Regions from separate parts of the Mycobacterium talmoniae genome, predicted to be linked through region 2. Evidence: predicted binding sites of a transcription regulator. Region 2 holds the regulator's gene; the other holds the start of a gene.
What was found. The regulator LexA, encoded in region 2, represses DNA repair genes until DNA is damaged. The targets are predictions, from matches to a motif close to CGAACANNTGTTCG.
Positions count from the first base shown of each region.

Region 1: the regulator LexA is predicted to act here: its motif matches at 4,063-4,076, upstream of BKN37_RS13500 (error-prone DNA polymerase).

Region 1 is NZ_MLQM01000065.1:9,274-16,191, reverse strand. Features, by position in the region: gene BKN37_RS13510 (hypothetical protein) at 1-1,856, shown strand, start outside; gene BKN37_RS13505 (WS/DGAT/MGAT family O-acyltransferase) at 1,859-3,286, opposite strand; gene BKN37_RS13500 (error-prone DNA polymerase) at 4,090-6,918, shown strand, end outside.
Region 2 is NZ_MLQM01000070.1:14,196-21,113, reverse strand. Features, by position in the region: gene pcaD (3-oxoadipate enol-lactonase) at 1-234, opposite strand, end outside; gene BKN37_RS14205 (sunset domain-containing protein) at 447-2,537, shown strand; gene BKN37_RS14200 (NAD(P)H-dependent flavin oxidoreductase) at 2,548-3,528, opposite strand; gene lexA (transcriptional repressor LexA) at 3,539-4,246, opposite strand; gene BKN37_RS14190 (LysM peptidoglycan-binding domain-containing protein) at 4,453-4,914, shown strand; gene nrdR (transcriptional regulator NrdR) at 5,008-5,487, shown strand; gene BKN37_RS14180 (peroxynitrite isomerase) at 5,566-6,051, shown strand; gene BKN37_RS14175 (PhzF family phenazine biosynthesis protein) at 6,048-6,734, opposite strand; gene BKN37_RS14170 (proteasome assembly chaperone family protein) at 6,759-6,918, opposite strand, start outside.

The sequences.
Region 1 (6,918 bases), on a different contig from region 2:
CCGCCGACGACGCCTCCTGGCAGCCGGCGCTGGATCAGCTGCTGGACGCCATGCAGCAGGCGGTGGCGCAGGATTCGGCGCTGCCCTTCGCGACACCGGACAGCGCCGCCACGTTGATGACGAGCCTGCAGAACACCAATTACGAACTGCTGATGGCCGGCATCTCGCGGGTCACCGAGTTGTTCAACGGGTGGTTTTTCCAATCGCCGGAGGTGGTCGGTGGCGACGCCGCCGATCCCCGCCAGTACTTCCAGTTCTTCACCCCCGACATCTACTACCACGCGACCGCCGGCCTGGCGCCCGGCGCAACCTACGAACTCACCGGCACCGTCGGCGGCGGGACCGAGGCGCTCGCCATCGCCACCGAAGAGATCACCGGGTCGACGGCGGTGAGCAAGAGCAGTTTGGAACTCGGCCACAATTTGGTGGTCAACCCCAACGGCACGTTCACCGTCTACATTGGGCCCACCGATCCCAGCGGCGCGGTCAACTACCTCAACGACACCGACGCCACCGCCCAAGGTGACGCCTCGCTGCTGATCCGGGACATGCTGGGCAACTCGGCGCAGGGCCCCACCAACGTCAGCATCCACTGCGTGGCCGACTGTCCGGCGTTCTTTGCCATCCCCAGTACGGGGCTGTTCCCCGGGGCGGGGGACTCCGCCGCCGACGCGGCGGGGACCTCGGGCACCCAGATCACCTCGCTCGACTCGTTGTTGACCACGCTGTTCACCGCGTTCGCCAACATCGTCGGACCGTTCAACTCCGAGAACATGGGGCTGGCCCAAATCGCGGGGATCGAGCTCCCGGCCAACACCATGGGCGCGCTGACACCGGAAACCAGTTTGTTCGCCACCGGCCTGCCGAGCGCGGACGTCTCGGCGGGCAACTTCGACCTGGATCCGGGCCAGGCGCTGATCGTGAAGGTGCCCGATGTGGCGGCCGGCTACAGCGGGATCGAGCTGATGAACGTCTACGGCGCCGGGCTGCCGTCCACCTTGGCGCAGACCACCCTCAACAACACCCAGGCGTTCCACGACGCCGACGGCTACACCTACTACGTGGTCAGCGCCACCAACCCGGGGGTGGCCAACTGGCTGGACAGCAGCGGCGTCACCCGCGGTGAGATCTTCGCCCGGTTCGAAAACCTGCCCGACGGCACCGACCCGACCGGCCTGCCGGTGACCACCCAGGTGGTGCCGGTGGACGAGGTGAGCCACTACCTGCCCGCCGACACCCCCACCGTCAGCCCGGAGGAATACGCCGCGGACATGGCGCAGCGGGTGTTCTCCTACGACTACGCCCTGGATGTGTCGCGCGAACACGCCCAACCCGACTGGGTGATCCAGCAACTGCTGCTGCACGGCCTGCAGGGCCTGATGGGAACCGACAACTATGACGCGGTGTTCGGCAGCGAACCGGTCACCCCGTTGGCGCTGCGGTTCTCCGATGCGTTGAGCCCGGACTTCGGTGCCGTCCTGCACGACGTGCTCACCAACCCGGTCGGCAGCCTGGAGGCGGTCATCAACAATGTGCCGCTGCTCGCCAGCGACATCGGCTTGCCGATGGAGTTGGCCGTTGGCCAAACCGTGTTGTCGCTGCTGCTGCCCCAGCAGCTCGGCTCCCTGCTCGACAGTGTGCTGTTGGACCCGAACAGCGGGATCGTCGCCGGGCTGCTCAACGCCCGCGACGATCTGGCGACGGCGATCCTGACCGCCAACGGCGGTTTCCCCACCGAGCTGGGCGTGCAGGCGGCGCAGGAGTGGGCCAACATGGCCGAGTTGGTCTCCTCGACGCCGATCACCACGCTGGCCGATCTCGGCTCGCTGTTCAGCCTCGTCGATTTTCCCTGGTGAACCTACGCGGTGCGGATCCCGGTTCGATGCGGGTCTTCGCGGTCGGCGGGGAACAGCAGCACCTCGTCGCGGCTGAGCGCGGCCAGTCGCGCCACCGCCCGCCCGATGCCTTCGGCCAGCAGCTCGACGTCGGCGGCGCCGTCGTAATCGGCGGTAATCCCGAACACCAACTCGTCGGCATAGCTGAGCACCGCGACACCGGTGCGCAAGCGCAACGCGATCGGCGCGATCGGCAGCAGGCCCGCCACTTTGCCGCCCATGATCCGGAGCCGGTGGCGTGGTCCCGGGACGTTGGTGGCCAGCGTCACGATGCCGCGCTGCGGCAGCCGAGTCAGCAGCCGGATCGCCCACGAGGACAGCATGAACGGGACGACGTTGGCCGCCGACACCAACATATTGCCGGCCTGGCGCTGCCCGCTGCGTTTGGTTCTGGTCAACCGGGTGTGCACGGTGCGCAGTTGCTGCACCGGATCGTCGAGGTCGACCGGCAGATACGGCAACATGATCGAGATGCGATTGTCGGGCGTGTCCGGTGCCTCCGCCGAGCGTACCGACACCGGAACCAGCGTCCGCAATGAATCCGTGCGGGGCTGCTCGCCGCGGTGCAGCAGCACCGCACGGAAGCCCTCGGTAATCGCCGCCAGGACAACGTCGTTGATGGTGACATCGAACTTGCGGGACACGGTTTCGACCTCGGCCAACCGGACCCGGACCGCGCGGTAGCGGCGCATGGCGGTGACGGGGCCGGTCAGCGAGGATCCGCCCGCCGGCCGGAGCAAGCCGGTGGCGATTTCGGTGGCGCCGGCCATCGCTCGCGCGGCGGCATTGGTCACCGCGCCCGCGGCCCGCCAGGCGTTATCGGCCCAGGCCAGCGGGTTGAGCTCGGGGACCGCCCGGCGACCCGGGGGTGGTGCCGCGGCGGTCCGGCCGGCGCGACCGGGGGCGGCGATCGCGTTATCGCCGGTCGGGTCGCACAGCCTGCTGAGGATGTGGGTCGCCGAGACACCGTCGGCCATGCAGTGGTGAATCTTCATCAAGATCGCCCACCGGTTGTCGGTCAAGCCCTCAATGACCCAGCACTCCCACAGCGGGTGAGCCCGATCCAGGCGGCGCTCCATCACGTCGGCGACGACCCGGAACAGTTCGCCGTCAGCGCCGGGCGCGGGCACCGCTACCCGGCGGATGTGGCGGGATAAGTCGAATCCCGCCGCGTCCACCCACTGCGGGGCGCCCACGTCGAACGGGCGCATCCGCAGCACCTGGTTGAACCGGGGTATCGCGCCGATCCGTTCGGCCAGCATGGTTTTCAGCCGGCCGTGGTCGGGTGCCGGCCCGTCGATGATCGCGATCCCGCCGATCGCCAGGCTCACGTGCCGATCGGAATCCTCGGCCTGGAGGAAACTCGCGTCGAGTGTTGTCAGGTGTGTCATCGTCAGCCACCTCTGTCCGTTGCTGAGGTTGGGTAGAAGTATCCGCCGCACCCCATGGCCGCGATAGACACGCAGAGTTAAAAACACGTCAACAACAGGGATCGGGTGTAAATAGCTGGGAACCTTCTGTCGAAACACCCGGAATCGGTTGTGCGGAAGGATCTTTATGGCTCGGTTGGCGGTGGCGCGGCCGACGCCGGCACAGCCGATGGACGTCGTCGACACGATACCGGTCCCGCCGTCTCGGCGCCGATCGAAGGGGTGTCGCTCGCCCGTAGCGCCATGGTGTGGCTGGCCGCGCGGCGGAACACGGCGAAGTCGAACCGCGTCGGGGTGGCGCAGTTTGGATTGGCGAGCAAGATATTTCGCGCCACTCCTGCCACAGGCGTCACCGCGTGGGCCGGGGCCATCGATGCGTCCGCCTCTGAGCGACAAACCGGGGTTTGAGCGGTGGACGGGCGGCGAGCCAGTCACCGCAGACACTTACATCCCGATCTGCCTCATACGTCACCGTCAATTGCGGTTTTCCGGTTGCCCGGCTATCAGCGACAACCGGGACGGTGCGCGGCCGGGTGTGAGGGTCTGAGATGAACGATGCGATTGCGGCCGCGAGAATCGGGCGCCGAAGGCCCCCTCGTCACCACACGCAGTTTGTCGCTCAGAGGCGGACGCATCGTCACATGCCGGACTTCTTGATGCCCCTGGGGTTCCTGATGCGCGGCGGCGAAGCGCCCTCCCGGAGGCAGGCCGGCCGGCACCGGATTACGCAAACGCATCGAACAAACTTTCGATAAACTGTCGGGATGGGCTGGGGCAACGGACCGCCGAGCTGGGCGGAGATGGAGCGGGTGCTCGACGGCAAGCCGCGCCGCGCCGGCACCCCGCTGGCCGGGGAGCCGCAACACGACGACGGCCCGCGGTCCCGTAAACGGGGGGCCTACCACGGCGCCGACGGCCCCCCGCCGGTTCGTTCGGCGGTCGCCTACGCCGAGCTGCACGCGCATTCGGCGTACAGCTTCTTGGACGGGGCCAGCACCCCCGAGGAACTGGTCGAGGAGGCCGCGCGGCTGGATTTGCGCGGCATCGCGCTGACCGACCACAACGGGTTGTACGGGGTGGTGCGGTTCGCCGAGGCGGCCGCCGAACTGGGGATCCCCACCGTGTTCGGCGCCGAACTGTCGTTGGGGTCGGCGGCGCGCACCGAGCACCCCGATCCACCGGGCCCGCATCTGCTGGTGCTGGCCCGCGGCCCGGAGGGGTATCGGCGGTTGTCGCGCCAGCTGGCCGCGGCGCACCTGGCCGGCGGTGAGAAGGGCAAGCTGCGATTCGACCTCGACGCGCTGGCGAATGCGGCGGGCGGGCATTGGCAGATCCTCACCGGGTGCCGCAAAGGCCATGTCCGCCAGGCCCTGACCGACGGCGGCCCGGATGCGGCGGCGACGGCGCTGGCCGATCTGGTGGACCGGTTCGGGGCCGAGCGGGTCAGCGTCGAACTCACCCACCACGGCCAGCCGCGCGACGACGAGCGCAACGCCGCGTTGGCGGCGCTGGCGCCGCGCTTCGGTCTCGGCGTAATCGCCACCACCGGCGCACATTTCGCGGCGCCGTCGCGGGCGCGGCTGGCGATGGCGATGGGCGCGATCCGGGCCCGGCAATCCCTGGATTCGGCCGCCGGCTGGCTGGCCCCGCTGGGCGGCTCGCATCTGCGGTCCGGCGCGGAGATGGCCCGGCTGTTCACCTGGTGCCCCGAGGTGGTGACCGCCGCGGCCCAACTCGGTGAGCAGTGTGCGTTCCCGCTGCAGCTGATCGCCCCGCAGCTGCCGCCGTTTGACGTCCCGGCCGGCCACACCGAGGACAGCTGGCTGCGGGAGCTGACGATGGCCGGTGCCCGGCGGCGCTACGGCCCGCCGTCCCGGGCCGCGACGGCGTACGCCCAGATCGAGCACGAACTGAACGTCATTGCCCAGCTGAAGTTTCCGGGCTATTTCCTGGTGGTGCACGACATCACCGCATTCTGTCAGCGCAACGACATCCTGTGTCAGGGCCGGGGATCGGCGGCCAACTCGGCGGTCTGCTACGCCCTCGGGGTCACCGCGGTGGACCCGGTGGCCAACGAGTTGTTGTTCGAGCGGTTCCTCTCGCCCGCCCGGGACGGGCCGCCCGACATCGACATCGACATCGAATCCGACCAGCGGGAAAAGGTCATCCAATACGTCTATGACAAATACGGTCGCGACTACGCCGCGCAGGTCGCCAACGTCATCACCTACCGGGGCCGCAGCGCCGTGCGCGACATGGCCCGGGCGCTGGGGTTCTCCCAAGGCCAGCAGGACGCCTGGAGCAAACAGATCAGCCGCTGGGGTGTGGGGCCCGAAACCGAGGGCATCCCCGAGCCGGTGATCGACCTGTCCGCCCAGATCGCCAACCTGCCACGGCATCTGGGGATTCACTCCGGCGGCATGGTGATCTGCGACCGGCCGATCGCCGACGTGTGCCCGGTGGAGTGGGCGCGGATGCCGGGCCGCAGCGTGTTGCAGTGGGACAAGGACGACTGCGCGGCAATCGGTTTGGTGAAGTTCGACCTGCTCGGCCTGGGCATGCTCTCGGCGCTGCACTACGCGATAGACCTGGTCGCCGAACACGAGGGCATCGAAGTGGACCTGGCTAAAATCGACCTGTCCGAGTCGGCGGTGTATGCGATGTTGTCCCGCGCCGATTCGGTTGGGGTGTTCCAGGTGGAGTCGCGCGCCCAGATGGCCACCCTGCCGCGGCTGAAACCGCGCGAGTTCTACGACCTGGTGGTGGAGGTGGCGCTGATCCGGCCCGGACCGATCCAGGGCGGCTCGGTGCACCCCTACATCCGGCGGCGCAACGAGATCGACCCGGTCGTCTACGACCACCCGTCGATGGAGCCGGCGCTGCGAAAAACCCTCGGGGTACCGCTGTTTCAGGAGCAGCTGATGCAGCTCGCCGTCGACTGCGCCGGATTCTCGGCCGCCGAAGCCGACCAGTTGCGCCGCGCGATGGGTTCCAAGCGGTCCACCGAACGGATGCGGCGGCTGCGCACCCGGTTCTACGACGGGATGCGCGAGCTGCACGGCATCACCGGCGAGGTCGCCGAGCGGATCTACGAAAAGCTGGAAGCCTTCGCCAATTTCGGTTTCCCCGAAAGCCACGCGCTGTCCTTCGCGTCGCTGGTGTTCTACTCGGCGTGGTTCAAGCTGCACCACCCGGCGGCGTTCTGCGCGGCGTTGCTGCGCGCCCAGCCGATGGGCTTCTACTCACCGCAGTCGCTGGTGGCCGACGCCCGTCGGCACGGCGTGGTGGTGCACGGCCCGTGCGTCAACGCCAGCCTGGCGCACGCCACCTTGGAGCGTGACGGCACCCAGGTGCGGCTGGGATTGGGGGCGGTTCGGCACCTCGGCGACGCACTGGCCGAGCAGCTGGTCGCGGAACGACAGGCCCACGGCCCGTTCGCGTCCCTGCTGGATTTGACCGGCCGGGTGCAGCTTTCGGTGCCGCAGACCGAAGCGTTGGCCACCGCGGGCGCGTTGGGGTGCTTCGGGATCACCCGCCGCGAGGCGCTGTGGGCGGCCGGGGCGGCCGCTACCCAACGGCCCGACCGGCTGCCG
Region 2 (6,918 bases):
CCGATCCAGCAGGGCCAGCAGGTCGTCGGCCGGATCGTCGATCGAGTACGGGCCGGCCGGGACGGGGGAGTCGCCGTGGCCCCGGGTGTCGTAGCGGATAACCCGGAATCGCCGCGCGAGTGGGTCGAGCTGGGCATCCCACATGCGGTGGGTGGCGCCCAGCGAGTTGGACAGCACCACCGCCGGGCCGTCGGCGCGGCCAGTGACGGTGGCGTAAACCGGAACCGCGCCCATGGCCACCACGGTAGTGAGCGCGACCTCGGTGTCGGCGAGGTCAAGCGAACCCGAATGAGCGACACGCGCAAACCTGCATCAATTGAACATCGGTTGTGCATCTATTTTCGTACTGTCAGAGGCACGCGTTCGCAATTTGTGTCCGTCAACGCAATAGTTATGCAGTTGTGCGACGTGACAGACAGCGGCAGATGGGCGGCCGGGGAGGTTTGGTGACTGGGCAGAGAGGGCGACTAGGCAGGGCGGCCGTACGCGCGGCGCTCGGCCTGCTGACCACGGCGGCGACGGTCCTGCTGTGGGCACCCACCGCCGCGGCGACTCCCGAGTCCGACGCCGCCGACGCGATTAGCGCGGCGTGGGACGCCGCCGGCGGCGACAATTCCGAACTCGGCGCGCGGCAAGGTGATGTCTATCCGATCGGGGACGGCTTCGCCGAAGACTTCGCCGGCGGGAAGATGTTTTACACCCCGGCCACCGGTGCCCGCGCCATGTACGGCGCGGTGTTGCAGAAGTACGAGTCGCTGGGCGGTCCCGCCGACAGCGACCTGGGTTTCCCGAACGTCGACGAGGCCCCCGGCTTGGCCAGCCCGGACAGTCGGTCGATCACCTTCGACGCCGCCGATCACCCGGTGATTTTCTACACCCCCGAGCACGGCGCCTTCGTGGTGCGCGGGGCGATCAACGCCGCCTGGGACAAGTTGGGCAGTTCGTCGGGCACACTGGGCGTCCCGGTCGCCGACGAAACCACCGACGGCGACGTGATCACCCAGAAGTTCAGCGGCGGTCAGGTGTCGTGGAACCGGGTGACCAAGGCATTCAGCACCGATCCGCCCGAGCTGGCCGGCGACCTGAAGGACTTGCAGGTGCCGGTCGACGCGACCGCGGCCATCAACCGGGCGTGGCGGGCGGCCGGCGGCGCCTCCGGGCCGCTGGGCGCCAAACAGGGCGACCAATACACGGTCGGCACCGACGGCGCGGGCCAAGACTTCGCCGGCGGCAAGGTCTTCTTCTCCCCGGACACCGGGGCCAACGCCGTCTCCGGTGAGGTGCTGGCGAAGTACGAGTCCCTGGGCGGGCCCGCCGGCAGCGATCTGGGCTTCCCGGTCAGCAGCGAGGCCGACGGGCCGATCCCGGGCAGCCGGGTCAGCACCTTCTCCGGCGAGGACAAGCCGGTGATCTTCTTCAGCCCCGATCACGGCGCCTTCGTGGTGCGCGGCGCGATGAAGGTCGCGTGGGACAAACTCGGCGGCGCCGCCGGGAAGCTGGGCGCGCCGGTGGGCGACCAGTCGGTCGACGGCAATGTGGTCTCGCAGAAATTCACCGGCGGCACCATCTCCTGGGACCGGGTCGCCAACCGGTTCAGCACCGACCCGGAAAACCTGGCCGGCCAGCTGGCGGGGCTGCAGGTGCCGGGCCAGAACGCGCCCAGCGGTCCCGCGCTGAGTCACCACGGCGGCGGCGGCACCGGATTCAGCTGGCATTGGTGGTGGCTGGCCGCGGCGCTGGCCGCGCTGGTGCTGCTGCCGCTGCTGGCGGGGCTGTGGTGGCAGCGGCGGCGCAAGGCCGAACGATTCCTGTTGCGCCGCAACGGGCGTCGTCGCGCGACGGCCGGCGCGGTCGCCAACGGTGCGGCCCCGGGCACCGGCTACGACACCGAGGACGACGAGCGGTGGTCGGCGGAGCCCGGCGAACCCGGAACCACGGTGCGGCTCTCGCGGTTCCCCGGGAGCTACGGCGAGGAGCCGGGCGACTACGGCGAGGAGCCGGGTAGCTATGGCGAGGAGCCCGGCGGCTACGGCGAGGAACCGGGCGGTTACGGCGAGCAGCCGGGCGGGCCGCCGTCGGGGGTGGATCTGTTCGGCGGGACCGAACCCGACGACAGCTGGATGCCTGCGCCCGGCGGGTCGGCGGGCGGCTTCGGCGAAGCGCCGGTCGACGACGCGAGAGCCGACGAGCTCGAGGAGGCCGAGGATCCCGACGCGGTCGACACCGCGCCGACCCGCATCCCGACCGCCTCGGAGGTGCAGGGCCCGTCGGAGCCGCAGACCGGTCGGCACGCGGCGTTGGGCGCCGACGACGACGCCGTCCCGGAGTCACCCGGTTACGACGGCGAGGTCTATCCGGCGGTGCACCTTCCACTCGATGACCCCTATCAAGCGCCGGAGGGGTATCCGGTCAAGGCCAACACCGTGTCCGGGCTGTACTACACACCCGACAGCCCCGCGTACTACGAAAAAGCCGCCGAAATCTGGTTCGCCAGCGAGGAAGTCGCCCAGTTCAACGGTTTCGTCAGGGCCGACTAAACGCGCGGCGTCAGGGCGCCAGCCGTGCCACCGCCTCGGCGGCCGCCACCACGTCGTGGATGCGGTGCATCGTCTCCCCGGCGTAGAGCGCCGAGCGGTCCACCACGCTGGCCGGCATACCGGCCAGCGGCAAGGCCGGCGTATACAACGGCAGCGACACCCGCTGCAGCGCCACGGTGTCACCCCGGGCGCTCAGCGGCAGCAGCCGGCCCAGGGGTCCGCTGACCCGGCTCAGGCCGCGGGCCAGACCGGGCCCCAGATCGCTGTGGCCACACCACCGGTCGGTGGCCGCGTTGGGCACCACCCGGTGCGGCAGCGGCCAGCCCAGCCCGAACAGCAGGGTGCGGATCGTGCGTTGCGCATCCAGCACCCGGCGCTGGTAGTCGGGATGGGCCCGCGATTCGGTGGTGAGCAGAAACCGGGTTCCGGCCACCGCGCCGGCCGCCCCGGCGGTGAGCAGCCGGCGCACATCGGCGCCGTCGGCGACCCCACCGGCGGCCAGCACCGGGACACCGTCGGCGGCCTGCAGCACCTCGGTCAACGTCACCGCCAGCGGCCGCTCGGCCACCAGATGGCCGCCCGCTTCGACACCCTGCGCGACGAGGCCGTCGGCGCCGGCGGCCAGCGCCTGCCGGGCCTGGGCGGCGCTTCCCACCGTGCACAGCACCGGAATGCCCGCCGACCGCAGCGCCGCGATCCAGCGCCGCGGAATGCCGTCGTGCAGCACCACGGCGGCGACCCCGGCGGTGATGCAGACGTCGATATGGGCCTTGCGGATAAACGGCACCAACAGGTTGGCCGCCACCGGGCGCCCCGGCGCCAGCGTCGCCGCGCGACGCAGCTCCGCGGCGAACGCGTGCGGCGCGGCGATCCCGACCGTGCCCAACGCACCCGCCGCCGATACCGCCCCCGCCAGCTCGCCGCCGGCCACACCGCCCATCCCGGCCTGCATCACCGGGTACTGCAGCCCGAGCGCCTCCAGCAGGTTCATCCGCCCGGGTTTAGATCTTGCGGATCACCGTGACAACTTTGCCCAGCACGGCGGCGTCGTTACCGGGAATGGGATCGAAGGCCGGGTTGTGCGGCATCAGCCAGACCTGGCCGCCGGTGCGCTTGAAGGTCTTCACGGTGGCCTCCCCGTCGATCATCGCCGCGACGATGTCGCCGTTGTCGGCGACGTTCTGCTGGCGCACCACCACCCAGTCGCCGTCGCAGATCGCCGCGTCGACCATGGATTCGCCGACCACCTTGAGCAAAAACAGCGCGCCCTCGCCGACCAGTTCCCGCGGCAGGGGGAACACGTCTTCGACGGCCTCTTCGGCGAGGATCGGGCCACCGGCGGCGATTCGACCCAGCACCGGGATGTAGGCGGGCTCGGGTAGGGCATCCGAGCCGGCGACATCGGTGTCGACCGGCGCCACCGCCGCGACGTGCGGGCCGCGCACGTCGACCGCCCGCGGCCGGTTGGGGTCGCGGCGCAGGTAACCCTTGCGTTCCAGGGTGCGCAGTTGGTGCGCCACCGAGGAGGTGGACGTCAGCCCGACGGCGTCACCGATCTCCCGGATGCTGGGCGGGTAGCCGCGTTTGGTGACCGAGGCGCGGATGACGTCCAGGATGGTGCGCTGCCGCGCGGTCAGCGTCGTATCCAGTGGCTTATCGGAACCGTTGCCCCGATCGCCGGGGCCCGAAGTATCGCTGCTGTCGCTCATAGGAACGAATGTAGACCCGAAGCAGCCGATTCTCAAACACCTGTTCGAGAAGTGTCGTCCCACTCCCGCCTGGGACGCATGTGGCGGATGTTGTCGGTGGGTCGGTCTAGGGTTCGGCAACAGTTCGATCACATGTTCGCTCATCGAACAGGTGATCGACTATAGTTCGAACACAAGAGCGATTGCGTCGGAGGAAGGAGCCACCCATGACACTCATCGAGACCGCCCCGCCGCGCCGGGTGATGCCGCGTCGGCCGGTCCGGGTACATCCGAACGGCCGGATGAGCGAGCAGGTGCGTCCGCCGCGGCCGCGACCGGCCGGTGCGCCGCTGCGCTACCGGGGGACCGGTGTGCTGGTGTCGCGGGGGCCGCACCGTCGGCGCCCGATCACCCCGGGGACGACGGCGGCGCTGGCCATGTTGGCCGCACTGATCACGGTGTGGCTGGGCCTGATCGCGCAATTCGGGGCGGCGGCCAACCACGCGGCGCCGGTGCCCGACCGTCTGGCGGTGGTGCGCGTCGAACCGGGCGAAACCCTGCAGCACGTGGCCGCGCGGGTGGCGCCCGGGGCGTCCACCCGTCAGGTCGCCGACCGGATCCGGGAACTCAACGGGCTGGACTCGGCGGCGCTGGACGCCGGCCAGACCCTGATCGCGCCGATCGGGTGAGCGGTGGTACCGCTGCTGCAAGCGCCGCACCCCACGCAGGTACGCTCGGAGTCGTCTCAGACATCCGGTTGCCCGCGCGGCGAAGGAGCGGCTATGCACTGCCCGTTTTGCCGTCACCCCGATTCTCGGGTGGTCGACTCCCGCGAAACCGATGAAGGCCAGGCGATTCGGCGCCGCCGGTCCTGCCCGGAATGCGGGCGGCGGTTCACCACCGTGGAAACCGCGGTGCTAGCCGTGGTCAAGCGCAGCGGCGTCACCGAACCGTTCAGTCGGGAGAAGGTGATCAGCGGGGTGCGCCGCGCCTGCCAGGGCCGCCAAGTCGACGACGACGCGCTCAATGTGCTGGCCCAGCAGGTCGAGGACACGGTGCGCGCGGCCGGCTCGCCGGAGATCCCCAGCCACGAGGTCGGGCTGGCGATCCTGGGGCCGCTGCGCGAACTCGACGAGGTGGCCTATTTGCGCTTCGCCTCGGTGTACCGGTCGTTCACGTCGGCCGACGACTTCGAGCGGGAGATCGAGGCGCTGCGCGAGCACCGGGCGTTGCTGGGCCGAGCGGACGCAAAAGCCCCGTAAAACGCGGGCGTTTGGGGTGCGGTTGCGCTCCCCCGCACGCGGGAGGTACCCCCAGCTCGCGGTAGGTAGGCTGACGCCATGACGGCTGACCTGCACCCGAACCTTGCGGCACTGGCTCCACTGTTGGGCACCTGGTCGGGCCGCGGGTCGGGGGTGTACCCGACCATCGCCTCGTTCGACTATCTCGAGGAAGTGGTGTTCGGCCATGTCGGCAAGCCGTTTTTGAGCTACGGGCAGAAAACCCGATCGGCCGCCGACGGGTTGCCGCTGCACGCCGAGACCGGCTATCTGCGGGTGCCGCAGCCGGGTCGGGTGGAATGGGTGCTGGCCCATCCCAGCGGTATCACCGAAATCCAGGTCGGCACCTTCGCGGCCACCGGCGACGTCATCGAATTCGAGATGACCGCCAGCACCATCGGTTTGGCCCCCACCGCCAAGGAAGTGACCGCCCTGTCCCGGCGCTACCGGCTGGCCGGCGACGAGCTGTCCTACACGCTGGATATGGGCGCGGTCGGCCAGCCCCGGCAGAACCATCTCACCGCGGTGTTGCGCCGGACCGGTTAGACGACCGTCATCACCCCGTCGCTGGCCACTCGGCCGGCGATGCGCACCCAGCCCTCGGGGCTCCAGCGGGTGTGGATCACCGACCCTTTGCCCTGGGTGATGGTGAGGTCCCGGCTGAGGTAGTCGGTGATCCGCACCGCGGCGGCGCCGGTCGCCTCGTCTTCGGGTACGCCCAGGTTGCCGGCGAACATCCGCGCGCGCAGCGCCCCGTTCTCCTTGTCGGTCCAGGTCCACAGGTAGTGCTGGGTGTCGTCGGGAAACTCGGCGGGATCGGCGGCGGCCAGCGCGTCGACCGAATCCAGGTCGTGGATGGCGAATTCGGGTGCCCATTCCGAGCGGGCGCTGACCACGGTGAGCGCACCTTCGTAGCTGACCTGCACAATGCCGGCCGGCACCTGCAGGGTGCGGATCGGGCTGCCCTGCTGGCGCAGCCACCACGACAGCCCGACGGTGGGGTGCCCGGCGAACGGCAGTTCGGTCATCGGGGTGTAGATGCGGGCGTGCGCGCTGGTCGAGCCCGCCTCCGGCAGGTCGACGAATATCGTTTCGCTGTAACCCAATTCGGCGGCCAGCCGCTGGCGGTCCGGCGGCGGCACCGTCGCCGCGTCGACGATGCCGAGCGGGTTGCCGAAGTTGTCGTTCTCGTCGGTGAAAACGCGCACCACCGTCACGTCGATGCCCATAGGCCGACTCTACGGCGTGGCCGGTCAGCTCTGGTCGTCGTCGTTGAACTTCTTGCGGGCTTCGGCGGCCAGGAACCGCTCGAACTCCGCGCCGAGCTCGTCACCGCTGGGCAGCTCCTCGTCGCGCGCCAGCAGCGACCGGTTCTCCTGGGCGGTCATGAACGTGTCGTACTGGCGTTCCAGC